One region of the Mesorhizobium sp. M1A.F.Ca.IN.022.06.1.1 genome, then DNA from elsewhere that is predicted to be linked to it. Evidence: riboswitches for the same ligand, from Rfam matches in the RefSeq annotation. Region 1 holds a riboswitch; each other region holds the start of a gene.
The links. A riboswitch is a leader RNA that binds a small molecule or an ion and turns the genes downstream of it on or off. The one in region 1 is predicted to bind cobalamin.
Positions count from the first base shown of each region.

Region 2: it holds a riboswitch for cobalamin, as region 1 does, so the genes downstream of both, bluB (5,6-dimethylbenzimidazole synthase) here and EJ078_RS02595 (HoxN/HupN/NixA family nickel/cobalt transporter) in region 1, are expected to answer to the same signal.
Region 3: it holds a riboswitch for cobalamin, as region 1 does, so the genes downstream of both, EJ078_RS26340 (CbtB domain-containing protein) here and EJ078_RS02595 (HoxN/HupN/NixA family nickel/cobalt transporter) in region 1, are expected to answer to the same signal.
Region 4: it holds a riboswitch for cobalamin, as region 1 does, so the genes downstream of both, EJ078_RS26135 (DUF1636 family protein) here and EJ078_RS02595 (HoxN/HupN/NixA family nickel/cobalt transporter) in region 1, are expected to answer to the same signal.

Region 1 is NZ_CP034455.1:527,464-531,667, forward strand. Features, by position in the region: gene EJ078_RS02590 (HWE histidine kinase domain-containing protein) at 1-923, shown strand, start outside; gene EJ078_RS02595 (HoxN/HupN/NixA family nickel/cobalt transporter) at 1,457-2,503, opposite strand; cobalamin riboswitch at 2,614-2,805, opposite strand; gene EJ078_RS02600 (DOPA 4,5-dioxygenase family protein) at 2,886-3,293, opposite strand; gene EJ078_RS02605 (hypothetical protein) at 3,538-4,204, opposite strand, start outside.
Region 2 is NZ_CP034455.1:1,445,264-1,449,467, reverse strand. Features, by position in the region: gene EJ078_RS07205 (D-amino-acid transaminase) at 1-82, opposite strand, end outside; gene EJ078_RS07200 (aminotransferase class V-fold PLP-dependent enzyme) at 274-1,455, opposite strand; gene bluB (5,6-dimethylbenzimidazole synthase) at 1,803-2,534, opposite strand; cobalamin riboswitch at 2,577-2,755, opposite strand; gene EJ078_RS07190 (histone deacetylase family protein) at 2,870-3,796, shown strand; gene EJ078_RS07185 (exodeoxyribonuclease VII small subunit) at 3,800-4,051, shown strand.
Region 3 is NZ_CP034455.1:5,542,695-5,546,898, forward strand. Features, by position in the region: gene EJ078_RS26325 (MFS transporter) at 1-331, shown strand, start outside; gene EJ078_RS26330 (aromatic ring-hydroxylating dioxygenase subunit alpha) at 300-1,499, opposite strand; gene EJ078_RS26335 (gamma-glutamylcyclotransferase) at 1,641-2,327, shown strand; cobalamin riboswitch at 2,398-2,596, shown strand; gene EJ078_RS26340 (CbtB domain-containing protein) at 2,633-2,812, shown strand; gene EJ078_RS26345 (CbtA family protein) at 2,828-3,625, shown strand; gene cobU (bifunctional adenosylcobinamide kinase/adenosylcobinamide-phosphate guanylyltransferase) at 3,618-4,139, shown strand; gene cobO (cob(I)yrinic acid a,c-diamide adenosyltransferase) at 4,141-4,204, shown strand, end outside.
Region 4 is NZ_CP034455.1:5,498,805-5,503,008, reverse strand. Features, by position in the region: gene EJ078_RS26145 (NADH-quinone oxidoreductase subunit A) at 1-354, opposite strand, end outside; partial or broken gene EJ078_RS26140 (winged helix-turn-helix domain-containing protein) at 689-1,928, shown strand; cobalamin riboswitch at 1,958-2,157, shown strand; gene EJ078_RS26135 (DUF1636 family protein) at 2,196-2,624, shown strand; gene cobW (cobalamin biosynthesis protein CobW) at 2,626-3,663, shown strand; partial or broken gene cobN (cobaltochelatase subunit CobN) at 3,681-4,204, shown strand, end outside.

The DNA.
Region 1 (4,204 bases):
ACGGCCGCGGCTTCCTGTCGAGCGCCCAGGGGCCGGCGATCCGCTGGCGCGACGAATACCTGTTCCCGGAAGACCAGGCGAGCATCCAGGCGGCGATCGAGCGCGCCATCATGGAGCGCGGCGTGTTCGAGCTCGAGCACAGGGTGCGGCGCGCCGACGGGTCCGCCGGCTGGACCACCTCACGGGCAATCCCGATCGTCGATGACACTGGCAGCATCCTGGAATGGTTCGGCATGGCGGCCGACATCACCGAAAAACGGGCGAGCGAACAGCAGATCCAGCTTCTGATGCGCGAGGTGAACCACCGCGTCAAAAACCAGTACGCCGTGATCCTTTCCATGATCCGCGAGACGAGCAAGCGCGCGACCGACCCGCGCGCGTTCGAACACCAGATCCGCGAACGCATCATGGCGCTGTCGCGCTCGCACGACCTTTTGGTGCTGAACGACTGGCGCGGCGCAGGCATGGCCGACCTTGTGCGGGAACATCTGCGGCCGTTCGGACACGAAGAGCGAATCTCGCCTTGCGGGCCGGACGTGACGTTGCGGCTGAACGCGGTGCAGAACATCGGCATGGCGCTGCATGAGCTGGGCACCAACGCGACGAAATACGGCGCCCTGGCCGGCGACGCCGGAACCGTGCGAATGGACTGGCGGGTAGCCCCGGCCCCCGAAGGCAGCGATTTCGAGCTGGTCTGGGAGGAACATTTTTCCGAACCTGCCGCGGCCGCCGATGCCGAGCCGCACAAAGGCTTCGGCAGCGTCGTTCTCCAGCGCGTCGTCCCCACCAGCCTCTCCGGCAGCGCCTCCATGGAACGGCTGCCCGGCCTCGTTCGCTGGACGCTCTCGGCGCCGCTCGCCAACGTGGTCGTCGCCGGCGGGGCGGAGCTCGACCCCGATGAGCAGATCGCCGGGCTGACGTGAGGCCGGTTGCATCCTGGGAGACCGAACAGGGCGGCTCGCCGCCACGTCGGAAGCTCGCTGGCGCCGCCGAGCCCTCGCCGTAGCGCCGTACGCCGAATGGCTTGCGCTGCTCCCATTTTTGCTTTCCCCTTCCCCGCTTTTTTAGAACAGAAAAGCGCCAGCTTTTCTGTTCTGGACTCTGGATATTTGGACTGGATACTGGCTTATGGATTATGGGACTTATCCCAGGCCTTAACCCCTGGCTTATCCAAGCGCAGAATTCCGTCACACTTCCAAAGGCTTGGGCTACGGGTCCTCAGCATGCCTTTGAAGCGCGTGCGCACGGGCCGGCTATCTCCTGTTGCTGTCTGGCCAACAGTGAACAAAATAGGAACAAAAATGTCAAGGCGAGCACCGCTGACGGGGCGGCGATCGACCTTTGCCGTCATCGGCTTCCCGATGCCGAGGCATTCAAGGAGGCAGGCTGGCAGCCCGCCGGCGTCTGATGGCAGAGAGATGCGGCTGGTCTGCTGCAGCCAGCCGCAGCCGGCGGTTTATGAATTCTTTGCTGCGGATGCGCTCTCCACATCATCCAGCCCCTTGGCCTTGTAGACGAGGTAGGAGATCGCCCAGGCGGCGATGAAGATGCCGATAATGGCGAAGCCCAGATTGTTGAAATTGTCGTTGAGCGTGCCGACGCCGTTCCAGAAGCCGCCCGACAGACCGAGCTTGTCACCGATCAGGCCGAGCGCCTCGATGCCGCCGATCAGTACTGCGACAAGGACCGACACCAGGGTGATCGTCATGTTGTAGTACAGTTTGCGGATCGGCTTGACGAAGGCCCACTCATAGGCGCCGAGCATCATCACACCATCGGTCGTGTCGACCAGTGACATACCGGCCGCGAAAAGCACCGGGAAGACCAGAATGGCTTCGAACGGCACGCCCTTGGCCGCTTGTGCCGCGGACACGCCGAACATGGCGACTTCGGTCGCGGTGTCGAAGCCAAGGCCGAAGAGGAAACCAAGTGGGAACATGTGCCAGCTCTGCGACACCAGCCGGAACATCGGGCGGAAGACGCGGGCCAGGAAGCCGCGATTGTTGAGCAGCAGGTCCAGGTCCTCCTCGACAAACGCCTCACCGGCCCGCACCCGCCGATAGCTTCTGTAGATCGAGAACAAGATGACGATGTTCATCGCCGCGATGGCGAGCAGGAAGAGTGCGGAAACGCCGGTACTGATCGTGCCGCCAATCTCCTGAAAGCTCTGGAAGCGGCCGAGCAGGGACGTTGCCGCCGCGATAGCCGCAGCGACGATGACGACGATCGTCGAATGGCCGAGTGCGAAAAAGAAGCCGACGGAGACCGGCCGTTTGCCGTTCTGCATCAGCTTGCGCGTGACATTGTCGATGGCCGCTATGTGGTCGGCATCGACGGCATGGCGCAAGCCGAGGCCATAAATGACGAGAGCGACGCCAAGCAATGTCGGCTTGTCGTGGAAGGCGACGAAAGCCCACAGCCACGCCCCGACGTTGAGAATGGCGAGCGCCCCGTAGATTGTAATCAGCCTGGCCTTCAGGTCCGGCGCGGTTTTGTTCAGCATTTTCGATAGTTGGGTCAGCATGGTTCTGCCTTTGACGTTGCCTGTCATCGCAGGGAACTCGCCCCGCCCTCCGGCCAGGCGCGCACACCGGATCACCCCGTCCGATGTTCTGCTTTGACGTCCATGATGGCAGGTCTCCTGGCTCGCGGATTCCCGCCGCTTTCGCCTTCCCGGCCCATGCAGCCAGTGGCATCGTGAAACCGGCATGCCGCTTACAGTTGCGGGGGCAGCCACGGCTTTGGATTTCTCCGCACCGCGTTCCCTTTTGATCCCCGAAGGGAACCATCAGCGCGAATTCGCCACACCGCGATTGGTCAGTCAATCGACAACTCCGCCGGCCAGCCGCCTCTCACGCCATCGTGACGAGATCGCCGCGCCCCCCTCACACCCCCAGCGTCGGCTCGGTATTCACCTCCAGCGCCTCTTCCGCCTCGTCCTCTTCGCCAAGCACGTCGCCCTTCACCGGCAGCGCCTGGCCGATCCAAATCGGGTCGATAAGGTGGTCGCGCTTGGGGTTGGTGGTGTTGGGATGGATGAGGATGCTCAGGCCGCCATGGTTCAGCATCAGCCAGGGAACCAGCGTGGCAAAGATCTCGGTGGCGAAGGAGACCTGGTACATGGCTTGCTGGTGCGGGCCGACCGGCTCGTCGCGCCAATTGCCCAGGCGCACGCGGAAACGCTCTGCGATGCGATCGCGAAGCCATTCGGCGTGCTGCCGCTCGGCCTCCCCGCCGTAGTAGATATGGGCGTGATAGCTCGCGATCTCGGCGATCGGCCTGACTTCGTTCATCGCGATGCTCCCCTTCGATGATTTTTTTGCGCCCGGCGGAACTCTAGCCGAAGCGCGGGCGCCTTGTCTGCAGCCGGCCGAGGTCCGCGCCTACGGTCGGCAGGGTTATCGGATATGGCGCTCCCCCGCTCCGTCTCGGCTGCGCCGAGCCACCTCTCCCGTCCACCTTGTGGGGGCGAGGAATTGCCAAACCGCCGAGGTTGCAACCGGCAGGAAGGATGGCAACGGCCGTTCTGCCTTTGCCCTAAATCACCGCGGTGACCGCGCCCTTCGCATTTAGGCGACAGCCGACTTTCGCCTGCCTCACTTCGATGCCGCCTCGCCCGTCATAGTCTATGCGCACCTCGATCGGCGCGTTGAGCCCGCTTCGGCGTTGACGCAAGGGGCCGGCGCTGACCGTGTAAACACGCACGGCGCCGAGGGGCTTGGCGGCCGCCGCGATCGCGGCGCGACAGGCGCGCACTACGGCGGCCGGCGTGCCGGGTATCGCCTTCGGAGGTGACAGCGGCGCGATGCGATAGCCTTTGGTGACCCGCCGGAGGTCGCCGCCGGCGGATCTGGAGGGCCTCAGCACTGGAGGCAGCACAATGGTCTGCGTCGCGCTTTTGGCCAAAGCAGGGGCTGTCGGCACCGCGGCCGGGTTCTGCGCAGAGGCAGCCGATCCGCTGACGGCGGAAGGATCGTCGCCCGCGGCGGCGCCGCCCACGCTTGTCGACACGCCTGTGCTGGTGCTGCCCAGATTGCCGCCGGCATTGACGCCGAGCGATCCGCCGCCGGTCGATGCGCCGACGTTTGCGCCGCCGACACCGTCGGCACTGGCGCCCACGCCCGCCGACACGCCTTGCGAACCGGCGCCCAATCCGGCGCCCACGCCGATGCCGCCGACCTTGCCGCCCACGCCGACGTCAAGC
Region 2 (4,204 bases), 920 kb from region 1:
CGAACAGGAAGCCCCGATCGAAGACCGAGATACGGGCCTCGCTTTCCGGTAGATAGGATCCACTCACGTAGACTTGGCGCATTGATCGACCTCAAAAATGCAGACCACGCTCACCGCCTTGAGCGAAACTATTGAACTCTTGTCAGGGTGCAGGCCTGGGCAGCTTTAAGCGCAAATAGCGGCGCTGCCATCCTGCACCCCTCGACTGCGAAAACGCTATTCGCCAGACAGCAGACGGCTAAGGTCGGGCACAGCCAGAGAAAATTCGTCGGTTCACTCCACAGCGCTTCGCAGCGCGGCGACAAAGGCATCAAGATCGCGCTTAAGCATGTAAATGTGTGGCGAAACCCGCAAACCCTCGACGTGCTCGACCTTGCGGTATTTCACGTGGACCTGGTGTTTCTCGCGAAGGTCGCGCTCGAGTTCTTGCATGTCGATGCTGTCGATCGAAAACAGACTTATCGCAGCGAGGCTGTCCGTGTCGGTCGGCGTATGGAGCCTGAAACCGGGAATGTCCTGGACGAGACCTACCCAATATCGGGTGAGTTCGCGCAGTCGCGCATGCATCCGTTCCGCGCCGATCGCCTTGTGGAATTGAATTGCGGGCGCGATTCCTGCCTGGACAGCGGAATTGTAGGTGCCGAGATTCCAATGGTCGAACCTGTCTATGTGCACCGCGGGCTGGTCGAAAGGTGCAAGCAATGGCCAGGTGGTATCGATCCGGCGTTCGCTGACGACCAGCATCCCGTTGCCGATAGGAGCACCGAGCCACTTGTGCAGGCTGGTGACAAAAAAATCGCAATCGAGTTCGCGGAAGCTGACCGGCATCTGAGCAAAAGTCTGGGCACCGTCGACGACAGTCATGATGTCGCGCTCCCGCGCGATTTCGCAGAGCCGGTTCACCGGCAGGACACGCCCGTTCCAGTGGTACATGTGGGTCAGCTGCAGGACGCGGGTACGCGGGGTCATCGCCTGAACATAGGATTCGATGATGTCGTCGTCGCTGTCCATGAGGTCGAAGGTGCAGTTTACAACCTCGATGCCCTCGCGCTGTTGCCGCTGCAGCCAGCCCGCACGAACGCTGGGGTAGTCCCAAGGCGAGATCAGCACTTGATCGCCCTTAGTCAGCGGTATTCCGAAGATCGCTGTCGAAAGACCCTCCGACGAATTCCGGTTCAGCGCGATCTCTCCGGGGCTGCAATCGATCAGTTCCGCCAGCTCGCGTTTGATATGAGGAAGTGCTGTGTCGAGCTTGCTCCACATATTGTAGTCGGGATTGCGACTGATGAAGCGGTAGGCGTCAACCGTCGCTTCCTCGACAACAGTCGGTGGGGGACTGACCGCGGCGTTGTTCAAGTTGAGGAATGGTTCTTGCGGCGGGTATTTTGCGCGGATGCGCTCCCATTCCGCTTCGTCCTCATGTTCGGCGGACCGATCTATTGCAAAAAAATTCATGGGAACACGCCGGGTCTCATCTATCGCCCGACAATAAGCGCCGTAGCCCAGCTCAATCTGCCTATTCACATGAGAAGACAGAATTTAATTGCGAACGCCGGTGAATTCGCCAGACGTTGAAGCCCGAGAACGACATCGCTTGGCACAGGGTTAGCCGTGAGGAAGCGAGTGCGGAGATCCGGCCCAATCACGCCAGGAAGAACCGTCACGTTGTCGAGCGATGCGCGAACAATCCCCGGTTTTCTGAGCGGGCAACGACGGTCAGGCATTTCCAATGCGCCATTGCGCAAACGCGAAGCGCGATGGCGCGTTGCGGTTGGGGCGGGTCTATGGAACGCCGAGCGGTTCTAAGGCTTTAATCGTTCTCCGAGACGAGCGATCGCCGATTTGAGCGGCGCCTCGCCGGCGCCGCAAAAGGTCTCGCTCATCACCAGCTCGGGCAGCGGCAGGCGCTTGCCCCAGCCATGCGCTTCGAGGTCGGGCCTTGGAGCGAATTCCGAGACGCGGCCGACGCAGAGATAGGCGATCGGCGTGACGTGCTCGGGGATCGACAGCAGTCGCTTCAGCGCTTCGGGCTCGATGATGCTCACCCAGCCGACCCCGACGCCTTCCGCCCGCGCCGCGAGCCAGAAATTCTGCACCGCGCAGACGGTGCTGTAGAGGTCCATCTCCGGATTGTGCCAGCGCCCGAGCGGCGAGTTCTTCGAGCGCTGGCGGTCGCAGGTGATGCACAGGTTGAGCGCGCTTTCGCAGATGCCCTCGAGCTTCAGCTTGCGGTAGAGCGCCTGCCGGTCCGCCTCGATCGCCGGCAGTTCCTGTTCGCGCGCGGCCAAAAACAGGTCGCGCACCTGCCGCCGCCTTGTGGCGTCCCGGATGATGATGAAGTTCCAGGGCTGCATGTAGCCGACCGACGGCGCGTGGTGTGCCGCGGTGAGCAGCCGCGCCAAAACGCTGTCGTCGAGATCGTCGGCAAGGAAATGGCTGCGCACGTCGCGCCGGGTGAACATGGCCCGGTAGACGGCGTCGCGCGCCAATTGGTCAAAGTCATCGCCGCCGGCGGCGGCTGTTCGTGCCTGCATCGCTTGTCCCCTTGCGATAAGCAGTCCTCCGCCTGACCATGCGGATGACCATGTCTGCCGGGCCGGTCTTCTGGCTCGGGATCGACCCGCATCCGGCGCCTTCCCGTCTGGGACAGTGGCGTTTGCCGGCGCGGTCCCCCTCACAGCGTTGGGCACGCCACGGATTTCAACCGTGTTCCCGATTCTCCCGCGTTGCGGGCACCAGGCAGCGACGCGACCTTATCGCGAAGCCGAAGCCGGGCCAATGCCGCCAGCGACACGATTGGGCGCGATTTCCCCAATCATTCGGCGCTGAAACATGGCTATCCGTGCGACAGGTGCCTAGATTAGGCGCCATGACCACTCGTCTTTACACTCATCCGGTATTCCTGGAACACCTCACGCCGCCCGGCCACCCCGAGCGGCCCGACCGTTTGCGCGCCATCGAGCGCGTGCTCGACGACGAGGCTTTTTCGGCCCTCGACCGCGTCGAGGCGCCGGAAGGCGACGAGGCGACTATCCTTTACGCGCATCCGGAGGATTTCGTCGGCCGTGTCCGCGCTGCGATTCCCGAGACGGGGATCGTCTCGATCGATGCCGACACCAGCGCCAGCCCGAAAAGCTGGCAGGCCGCGGTGACGGCGATCGGCGCGGCGAACGCCGCCGTCGACGATGTGTTCGAGGGCCGTGCCGCCAATGTCTTCGTTGCCGCGCGTCCGCCCGGCCATCACGCCGAAAAAGCGACCGCGATGGGCTTTTGCCTGTTCAACACCGCGGCGATCGCCGCCCGTTATGCGCAGGAGAAGCATCTGGCCGAGCGCGTCGCCATCGTCGATTGGGATGTGCATCACGGCAACGGCACGCAGGACATTTTCTGGGACGATCCGTCGGTGCTCTATTGCTCGACCCACCAGATGCCGCTTTATCCGGGCACCGGTGCCAAGAGCGAGACCGGCGCCGGCAACATCGTCAACGCGCCGCTTGCGCCGAGCACCGGCAGCGACACGTTCCGCGACGCCTTCCTGTCGCGCGTGCTGCCGTCGATCGACGCCTTCCAGCCGGATCTGATCATCATTTCCGCCGGTTTCGATGCGCACCATCGCGATCCGCTGGCCGCGATCAACCTGACCGAGGATGATTTCGACTGGGCGACCGGCCAGCTGATGGAGCGCGCCGGGCGCCACAGCGGCAACCGGCTCGTCAGCCTGCTGGAGGGCGGTTACGATCTGCAAGGATTGGCATTTTCGGTCGCCGCCCATGTCGGGCGGCTGATGAAGGGATGAATGATGGCTGATGAAGCTAACCAAGACGTCAAGGCGATGAGCTTCGAACAGGCGCTCGACGCGCTGGAGAAGATCGTCGATGATCTGGAGCGCGGCGACGTTCCGCTCGACCAGTCGATCAAGATCTACGAGCGCGGCGAGGCGCTGAAGGCTCATTGCGACCGCTTGCTCAAGGCCGCCGAGGACAAGGTCGAGAAGATCAGGCTCTCGCGCGACGGCAAGCCGGTTGGAACGGAGCCGCTCGACGCCGAGTGAGGTGTATTGATATTCAGGTGAGGCCGCCTGCAAACGCGGCTTTCTGCGGTTCCGGTGCTCACGTCCTTCAAGTACGCTCCGGTCCGGTTCTCGGAACCCGCCATTTTCGGCTCGGTCTGACCTGAATCTCAACACACCTCGGTGCACAATGTC
Region 3 (4,204 bases), 1.3 Mb from region 1:
TTTCGCCATGGCGGCGATGCTCTTCGTGGCCGGCGGCGTCGGCGCCGCCGCGCCGCTGCTCACCGCCGCCTTCCTGCTCGGCGGCGCCTTGTTCACCATTGCGCTCGACGCGCTGGGCTCGACAGCCTTCATGCGCTCAGTGCGTTCCTATGAACGAGCGCAGATGGCGGCTGTCTACCGAACCTATCTCGATTTCTCCGAGCTGACGCCGCCGCTGGTCTATTCGGTGGTGCTCTCCTTCTTCGGTCTCGGCTCGGTGTTCGTCACGCTCGGCCTGTTGGCCGCCTTCTGTGGCTTCTTCACCTGGCGCTATCTGCCGAAGTCGTTTTGACCGGCTGCAACGCGGCATGGCGCCCACGCACCCACTCGTGGAAGCGGCGCAAATCGTACTCCTCGGGCATCAGCACGCCGGCCTGGTGGCGGATCGAGTGCATGCCCTTCTGGTTGATCTCGCAGATCGCGGCGTCCTCCTCCAGCACCTGCGCGCCGAAGGCGACGATGTTGTCGATATCGGTTTGTGCCAGGGCATCGGGCGCGAACAGCCATTCGGCGGTGAGTTCCGTCTGCTCCGGCCCGAGCGGGGCGAGACGCACCGTGCGGACATAGTCGACATGGCCGACGACGAACATCGAGGGCAGCGAGGTAGCGTAGGTCTGGCCGGCGGCTCGCTCGGCCGGCGTCAGCCCGGCAAAGACCGGCCCATGGACGCGTCCGTCGCGCGACCAGGTCTCGGCGCCGGCGCGTAGGCCGCCGGAAAACTCCGGAGCATCATTATCCGCATAGCGCGCCCATTCCGGATCGTCATGCCTCGCCATCAGGCCGCGCCCATAGATCGGCACCAGCCGCGACAGGTCCTTGTGCACGCCCGGGCAATGCAGGCATTCGTTGAAGTTCTCCCAGAAGATTTTCCAGTTGCAGTTCATCACCTTGGTGAGCCGGTGCCCGGGGACGAGCGTCTCCAGCGGCCAGTTCGAAAGATCGCGGGAGGCGGAGTCGAAGGAGGCTTCCCCCGAGCCATCGGGATCCTCTGCGAGATTGATGAAGACGAAGCCGCGCCACACTGACAGCGCCACCCGGTAGAGCGGATAATTTTCCTTGTCGAAGCCTTCGGGCAGCGATTTCGATGGGACACGGACGAGATCGCCGCGCAGCGAATAGGACCAGGCGTGGTAGGGGCAGGTGAGCAGCCTTGCCTTCAGCCGCCCTTCGCTTTCCAGGCAGAGCTGCGAGCCGCGATGCCGGCAGGTGTTGTGGAAGGCGCGCAAGCTCCCGGCCTCGTCGCGCAGCACGACGACCTCCTGCGAGCCGATACGCGCGGTTCGAAAGGCAAGAGGTTCCGCGAGATCGGCTTCGCGGCAAACCATGAGCCAGCTCCGATACCAGATCGCTTCGAGATCGAGCCGGTAAGCGTCGGCTTCCCGATAGGCGCTTGCAGGCAACGTCGGCTCGAGGCTGGTGAGGCCATTGTAGCGGCTGTGTTCGCTAGGATTTGGCTGCATGAGCGGCTCCCCTTGGCTGATGACAGCCGACACCCGGGCAGGACCGTTGTCAATTGCGCGGCCATTGTCGCTTCCGGGTGCTGCCCTTAAGGTCACTTCGTAATCGCCTGCGGTTTCGCCGGCTGCCCAGGATTGCAAAGTATGCCTGCAAGAACGATGTCGCTGACCGTGGAACTGGTCGCCCGCTGTTTTCGCGCGGTCGATGACCCGGGGCCCGACCCGGATGCCGAGCATCTCGTGGACAGCGACTATGAAGCCATGCTGGATGCATTCGAGGCCGAGCTACCTGCAACCGAGCCTCTCTGGCTGTTCGGCTACGGCTCGCTGATCTGGAAACCGGAAATCGAGCATTTTGAGGAGCGCGTCGCCGTGGCTCGCGGCTGGCATCGCTCCTTCTGCATGAAGATGACGCGCTGGCGCGGCACCAAGCAAAGCCCCGGCCTGATGATGGCGCTGGATCGTGGCGGCCAATGCAAGGGCGTTGCTTTCCGCCTGAACGGTGGTGACCGCCGGCAGGCGCTGGACAGGCTTTTTCGCCGCGAGATGACGCTGAAGCCGACCAGCTACCGGCCGCGCCTGCTGCAACTCGCAACCGACAAGGGGCCGTTGAGAGCGCTTGCCTTCGTCATCAATCGCAAAGGCACGACCTATGCCGGCCCACTCAACGAAGACGAGGTGGTCGAAAGGCTGGCGACCTCGTGCGGCCACTGGGGTTCAGGCGCCGACTATCTCTACAACACGGTGAAGAACCTCGAACAGCGCGGTATTCACGACCGCCATTTGTGGCGATTGCAGAAGCTCGTCGCCGAGCGGATCGCCGGATCTTAGTCCGAAACCGGTGCCGCAATCACGCTGCGGCGTGACGGAATTTGGTTTGCCGGTCGCGACGATTCTGCCTATAGTCGCTGGCGTCGTCGGTTCCGTTTTTGGAGCCAAGAGGGAATGCGGTGAGGGTGGAGTCTTTGCCCTAAGCCGTGGCTGCCCCCGCAACTGTGTGCGGTAGTCCTCTCCATAGACCACTGAGGTTTGTCCTCGGGAAGGTGGGGAAGGGTGCGAATCCGCGAGCCAGGAGACCTGCCGGCGACAGGAAAGTTGACTTCGATGCCCTCGGGTGGAGGGCGAAAGGACAAGACATGAATACCGCTTCCGTCGCCCTCGGCGCCTCCGTCTCCTCGCAGTCGCGCATCATGCAGCTGGCTCTCGCCGCGCTGCTCGGCATTTTCGTCGTCGGTTTCGTCGGCTTCTCGCACATCGATGCGATCCACAACGCTGCCCACGACTATCGTCACTCGATGGCTTTTCCCTGCCACTGACGAAGGCCCGATATCATGAATCTGTTTCGCAACGTCGTGTTCGTCGCGGCGATCGCAGGGCTCGTGGCGGGCATCGCGCTTGCCTGCATGCAGGCCTATGCGACAGTGCCGCTGATCCTCAAAGCGGAAGTCTATGAAAAGGCGGGCGGCGGTCATCACCACGACCATGCCGCCAACACTGGAACTGGCACTGCCATGAGCTCGGCCGAACCGGCGGGCAATGCGATGAGCAGCGCCGCTCCTGCGTCGACGGAAGCGGCGGCTCCGACCGAGGACGAGGGCTGGGCTCCGGCCGACGGCTTCGAGCGCTTCGCCTTCAACGTTGTCGCAAACATCGTCACCGGCATCGGCTTCGCACTGATCCTGGTCGCGGTGTCGGAATTCGCCGGTGGCATCGGCAGCTGGCGCCAGGGCGTGTTCTGGGGCCTTGCCGGTTTTGCGGTTTTCACGCTCGCGCCCGGCCTCGGCCTGCCGCCGGAACTGCCGGCCATGCCGGCGGCGGAACTTCTGCCGCGCCAGATCTGGTGGATTTCGACGGTGGCCGCAACCGCGGTCGGCCTTGGATTGATCGCCTTTCGCAAGTCGCTGCCCTTGGCAATTCTGGCGGTCGTGCTGATCGTCGCTCCGCACGTAGTCGGCGCGCCGCAGCCCGTCAGCTTCGAGACGGCGATTCCCGAGGGGCTGCACCATCAGTTCGTGGTGGCGGTGACCCTCACCGATCTGGTCTTCTGGCTGGTGCTCGGTGCGGCCGTCGGTGTGGTGCGCGGGCGCATCACCGGTACATCGACCAGCCTGCGCGACAGCTTTGCCTGATCGCGCGGACGGCCATCTGACCTTCATCATCGGCGGTGCGCGCTCCGGCAAGAGCGCGCATGCCGAGTGCCTGGTGGCGGCAAGCCCGTCGCCTTGGGCCTATATCGCCACCGCGCAGGCCTATGACGAGGAGATGCGCGAGCGCATCGCGCTGCATCGCTCGCGCCGCGGCAAAGGCTGGGTCACCGTCGATGCGCCGCTCGACCTGGTCGGCGCGCTCGACGCCTTGCCCGATCACCAGCCGGTGCTTATCGATTGCCTGACATTGTGGCTGAGCAATCATATGCTGGCGGACCACGATATCGAGGCCGAGTGCCGGCGGCTCTCGGATGTGCTTTCGCAGCCGCGCGGACCGTGGTTTGTGGTGTCTAACGAAGTCGGGCTCGGCATCGTGCCGGACAATGCGCTGGCGCGCCGGTTCCGCGACGCCGCCGGGCGGCTCAATCAGCAGGTCGCGGCTGTCGCCGACAGCGTGCTGATGATGGTGGCGGGGCTGCCGCTCAAGGTGAAGTGACATGGGCGAGATCAAAGACACGATCATCGACGACAAGGATGCCGAACGCCATCGAGCCAAGATGG
Region 4 (4,204 bases), 1.3 Mb from region 1:
CAGCGCTCCTTTTTTCCATTCATAGGCAAAGCCGATGGTCAGCACCGCCAGGAACACCATCATCGACCAGAAGCCGAGCATGCCGAGCTTGGAGAAGGACACCGCCCACGGGAACAGGAAGGCGACCTCGAGATCGAAGATGATGAACAGGATCGACACCAGGTAGAAGCGGATGTCGAACTTCATGCGGGCGTCGTCGAATGAGTTGAACCCGCATTCATAGGCGGAAAGCTTTTCCGGATCGGGATTGCGGTAGGCAACCAGGAACGGCGCAACGATCAGCGCCAGGCCGACGACCATCGCCACTGCGATGAAGAGCACGATGGGCAGATACGAACTTAGGAGTGCGCTCATGCGGCGACTTTCCTTCGGCGGCCAGTTCACTTTGATTACAGCAACGGACTCTAAGGCGGAAGCGTGACAGTTTAACCCGCTGAACCGTTTTAGGTGGCCTATGCTGCGACGCGGCGAGGGTTAGCGCAGCGGTTTCGGCGACGCAAGTCAAACCTTCTTCAAAATCCGGCCCTGGACGCCATATCGGAAGAAACTGGTCCGATCCGCTCCTGTTTGATTTCCTTCATGTTTTACTCCACTTTTCTATCCTGACATATCTCCCGCCATTTGCCTGCTAGCATGGCCGGAATCACCGACTGGAAACCCCGGCAAAGGATCAGGGCAAGGTAGCTGGATGAAAGAAAAGATCTCGCTCGCCGCAGCAAGGCGCATTGCGCTCGGCGCGCAGGGTTTTACCGATGCGCGGCCTGCCGGCACGCCCGATCGTCGCCATCTCGCCCGCGTGCTTTCCCGAACTGGCCTGCTGCAGATCGATTCCGTCAGCGCCGTGGTGCGCGCCATATCGCTCTACTCGGCCTACTACCGCGCGCTGTGCGCGCCCACTATATGCCGCTCTACTCGCGCCTCGGCCCCTACCCGCTTGCGCTGCTCGACAACGCGGCCGTCACGCGCAAGCGAACCGTCTTCGAATACTGGCCCATGAGGCTTCCTTCCTGCCCGTCGAGACCTATCCGTTGATGCGCTGGCGCATGCAGCGGGCCGAGAAAGGCGAGGAAATGTATCTCGGCCTCGCCAAATGGGGCCGCGAGCGCAAGGCGATGATCGAGGAGATCTACGGGCAAGTCGCGGAACGCGGGCCGATCGCCGCCTCCGACATCGAAGGCCACAAGGGCAATGGCGGATGGTGGGGCTGGAGCGAGGCCAAGCACGCTTTCGAATGGCTGTTCTGGGCCGGGCGCATCACCACCGCCTACCGGCGAGGATTCGAGCGCTATTACGACCTGCCCGAGCGGGTTCTGCCGCAGGCCATCCTCGACCTGCCGGTGCCCTCGGTCGAGGACGCGCATCGCCAATTGCTGCGCATTTCCGCCCGCGCCCATGGCATCGCAACCTATGGCGATCTGCGTGACTATTTCCGCCTGGCGCCTGGCGATACGAAGGCCAGAATCGAGGAACTGGTCGAGATGGGCGAACTGCTGCCGGTGAAGGTCGAAGGCTGGGACAAGCCCGCCTATCTCCACAAGGACGCCCGCTTTCCGCGCCGGATCGAGGCCCGCGCCCTGCTCGCGCCCTTCGATCCGGTGGTATTCGAACGCACGCGCACCGAGAAGCTCTTCGGCTTCCGCTACCGCATCGAGATCTACACGCCAGCCGAGAAGCGCCAGTACGGCTACTACGTGCTGCCTTTCCTACTCGGCGACCGGATCGTTGCCCGGGTCGATCTGAGAGCTGACCGCCCGGCCGGAGTGCTGCGCGTCCATGCGGCTTTTGCCGAAGCCGGCGCTCCCGCCGAAACGGCCGCACAGCTCTTCGATGAGTTGAAACAGATGCAGGCATGGCTCGGCCTGGAAACCATCGAGGTGATGCCGGGCGGCGACCTTGGGCCGGCGTTGGCCGACATTTCGGTGTCGTAGCCGCGCGTTGACATGCGAGCACCTCTAAGCCTAAATCCGCCGCAGACGGTCTCCTCCCGGCAAGGGGAGGAGCCAAGAGGGAATGCGGTGCGGGAAAACCCAAATCCGCGGCTGTCCCCGCAACTGTGAGCGACGAGCCTCAGCCGAAAACCACTGGGATGTTCCCGGGAAGGCGGCGCAAGGCGACGACCCGCGAGCCAGGAGACCTGCCGTCTGAGACATGAGAATCCGATCGCTCGGCGGGTTTTCCGGGCAAGGAGCCTGGTTTTGGATCGCAACGTCAGTTTTCCGGCTAATACCGCGGACATTTCGTCCGAACCTCGCGACGCGCTATCGGAAGTGACCGTCATCGTCTGCTCCTCCTGCCGCGATGAGACCGGTTCGGACGCGCATCCGCGCGCCGGCGCCCTCCTTGCCGAAGACGCGCGCCGCGCCGCGCCGGACGAGAAAATCCGCATCCGCACCGTCGAGTGTCTCGGCAATTGCAAACGCCGCCTGAGCGCGGCGCTGCTGCGCGACGGCTGCTGGAGCTATGTCTTCGGTGACCTGGAAACGACCAGCGGCGCCGACCTCGTCACCGGCGCAAAGCTCTTTGCCACCTCGACCGACGGCCTCATCCCCTGGCGAGGCCGGCCCGATTCCCTCAAGCGCGGCCTGGTTGCCCGCCTCCCTCCCCTCGACCTGCTGAAGGACTGACATGACCGCATCCCTCTCCCGTGTTCCCTGCACTGTCGTCACCGGCTTTCTCGGCGCCGGCAAGACCACGCTGATCCGCAACCTGCTCGAAAACGCCAAGGGCAAGCGGCTGGCGATCATCGTTAACGAATTCGGCGATGTCGGCATCGACGGCGAGATCCTGAAAGGCTGCGGCATCGACACCTGCCCAGAGGAAAATATCGTCGAGCTCGCCAATGGCTGCATCTGCTGCACCGTCGCCGACGATTTCGTGCCGGCGCTCGACCAGATCCTGTCGCGCACGCCGAAGGTCGACCACATCCTGATCGAAACCTCCGGCCTCGCTTTGCCGAAGCCGCTCGTCCAGGCCTTCCAGTGGCCGACGGTGAAGAGCCGCGTCACGGTCGATGGCGTCATCGCGGTGGTCGACGGTCCGGCGCTGGCCGACGGCCGCGTCGCCTCCGACATGGACGCCCTGCAGGCGCAGCGCGCCGCCGACGATTCCCTCGACCACGATGATCCGGTCGAAGAGGTGTTCGAGGACCAGATCGCCTGCGCCGACCTCATCATCCTGTCGAAGAGCGATCTGATGGACGCGGCGGGCTCAGTCCGCGCCAATGCCGTTATCGGCGAGCACGTGGCGCGCGCGGTCAAGGTCGTGCCGACCGCACAGGGCAAGGTCGACCCGTCGGTGCTGCTCGGTCTTGGCCTCGCCGTCGAGGACGACGTCGAGAACCGCAAGACCCATCACGATGACGAGCTCGACCATGAGCATGACGATTTCGACTCCTTCGTCCTCGATATCCCGTCCATCGCCAGTCCGGATGAGCTGGCAAAGCGCGTCGCTCTCGCCGCCGAGCAGGAAAACGTTCTGCGCGTCAAAGGCTTTGTCGAGGTGGGCGGCAAGCCGATGCGGCTGCTGCTCCAAGCCGTCGGCCCGCGCGTCAATCACTATTACGACCGCGCCTGGACGCCGGACGACGACCGCCGATCGCGGCTCGTCGTCATCGGCCTCAAGGGGCTGAACCGCCCGGCGATCGAGCGTATCCTCGCCGGCTGAGGCAAGACCGAACCGCGATGCACATCCTCACCACGACATCCGCCTCGCTCGACGATCTCGCCGAGCCGATCGACCTCAGGCAGACGCCTGCGGATGTCGTGGCCCTGTCCTTCACCGACAGCGATCTCGCCGGCCTCGCCGCTGCGTGGAAGGCCGACGCCGCGCGGCTGCCGTCGATGCGGCTGGCAGCACTTCGCGATCTCCGCCATCCGATGTCGGTGGACCTCTGGATCGACAGCGTTGCCCGTCACGCCAAGGTGGTCCTCGTCCGCATCCTGGGCGGCTACGACTGGTGGCGCTATGGCTCCGACCAGCTCGCCGCGGTCGCACGCGAGCGCGGCATCAAGCTGGCGCTGCTGCCGGGCGAAAGCCATGACGAGGACCAGCGGCTGATCGAAGCCTCGACCCTGCCGCGCGCCGAACTCGACGCCCTGCTCGGCTATTTCCGCGAAGGCGGCCCGGCGAACATGAGCGCGCTGGTGCAAAGACTGGCAAGGCTCGCCGGGTCGGATACGGCCGTGGCCGAGCCGGTGAGCGTGCC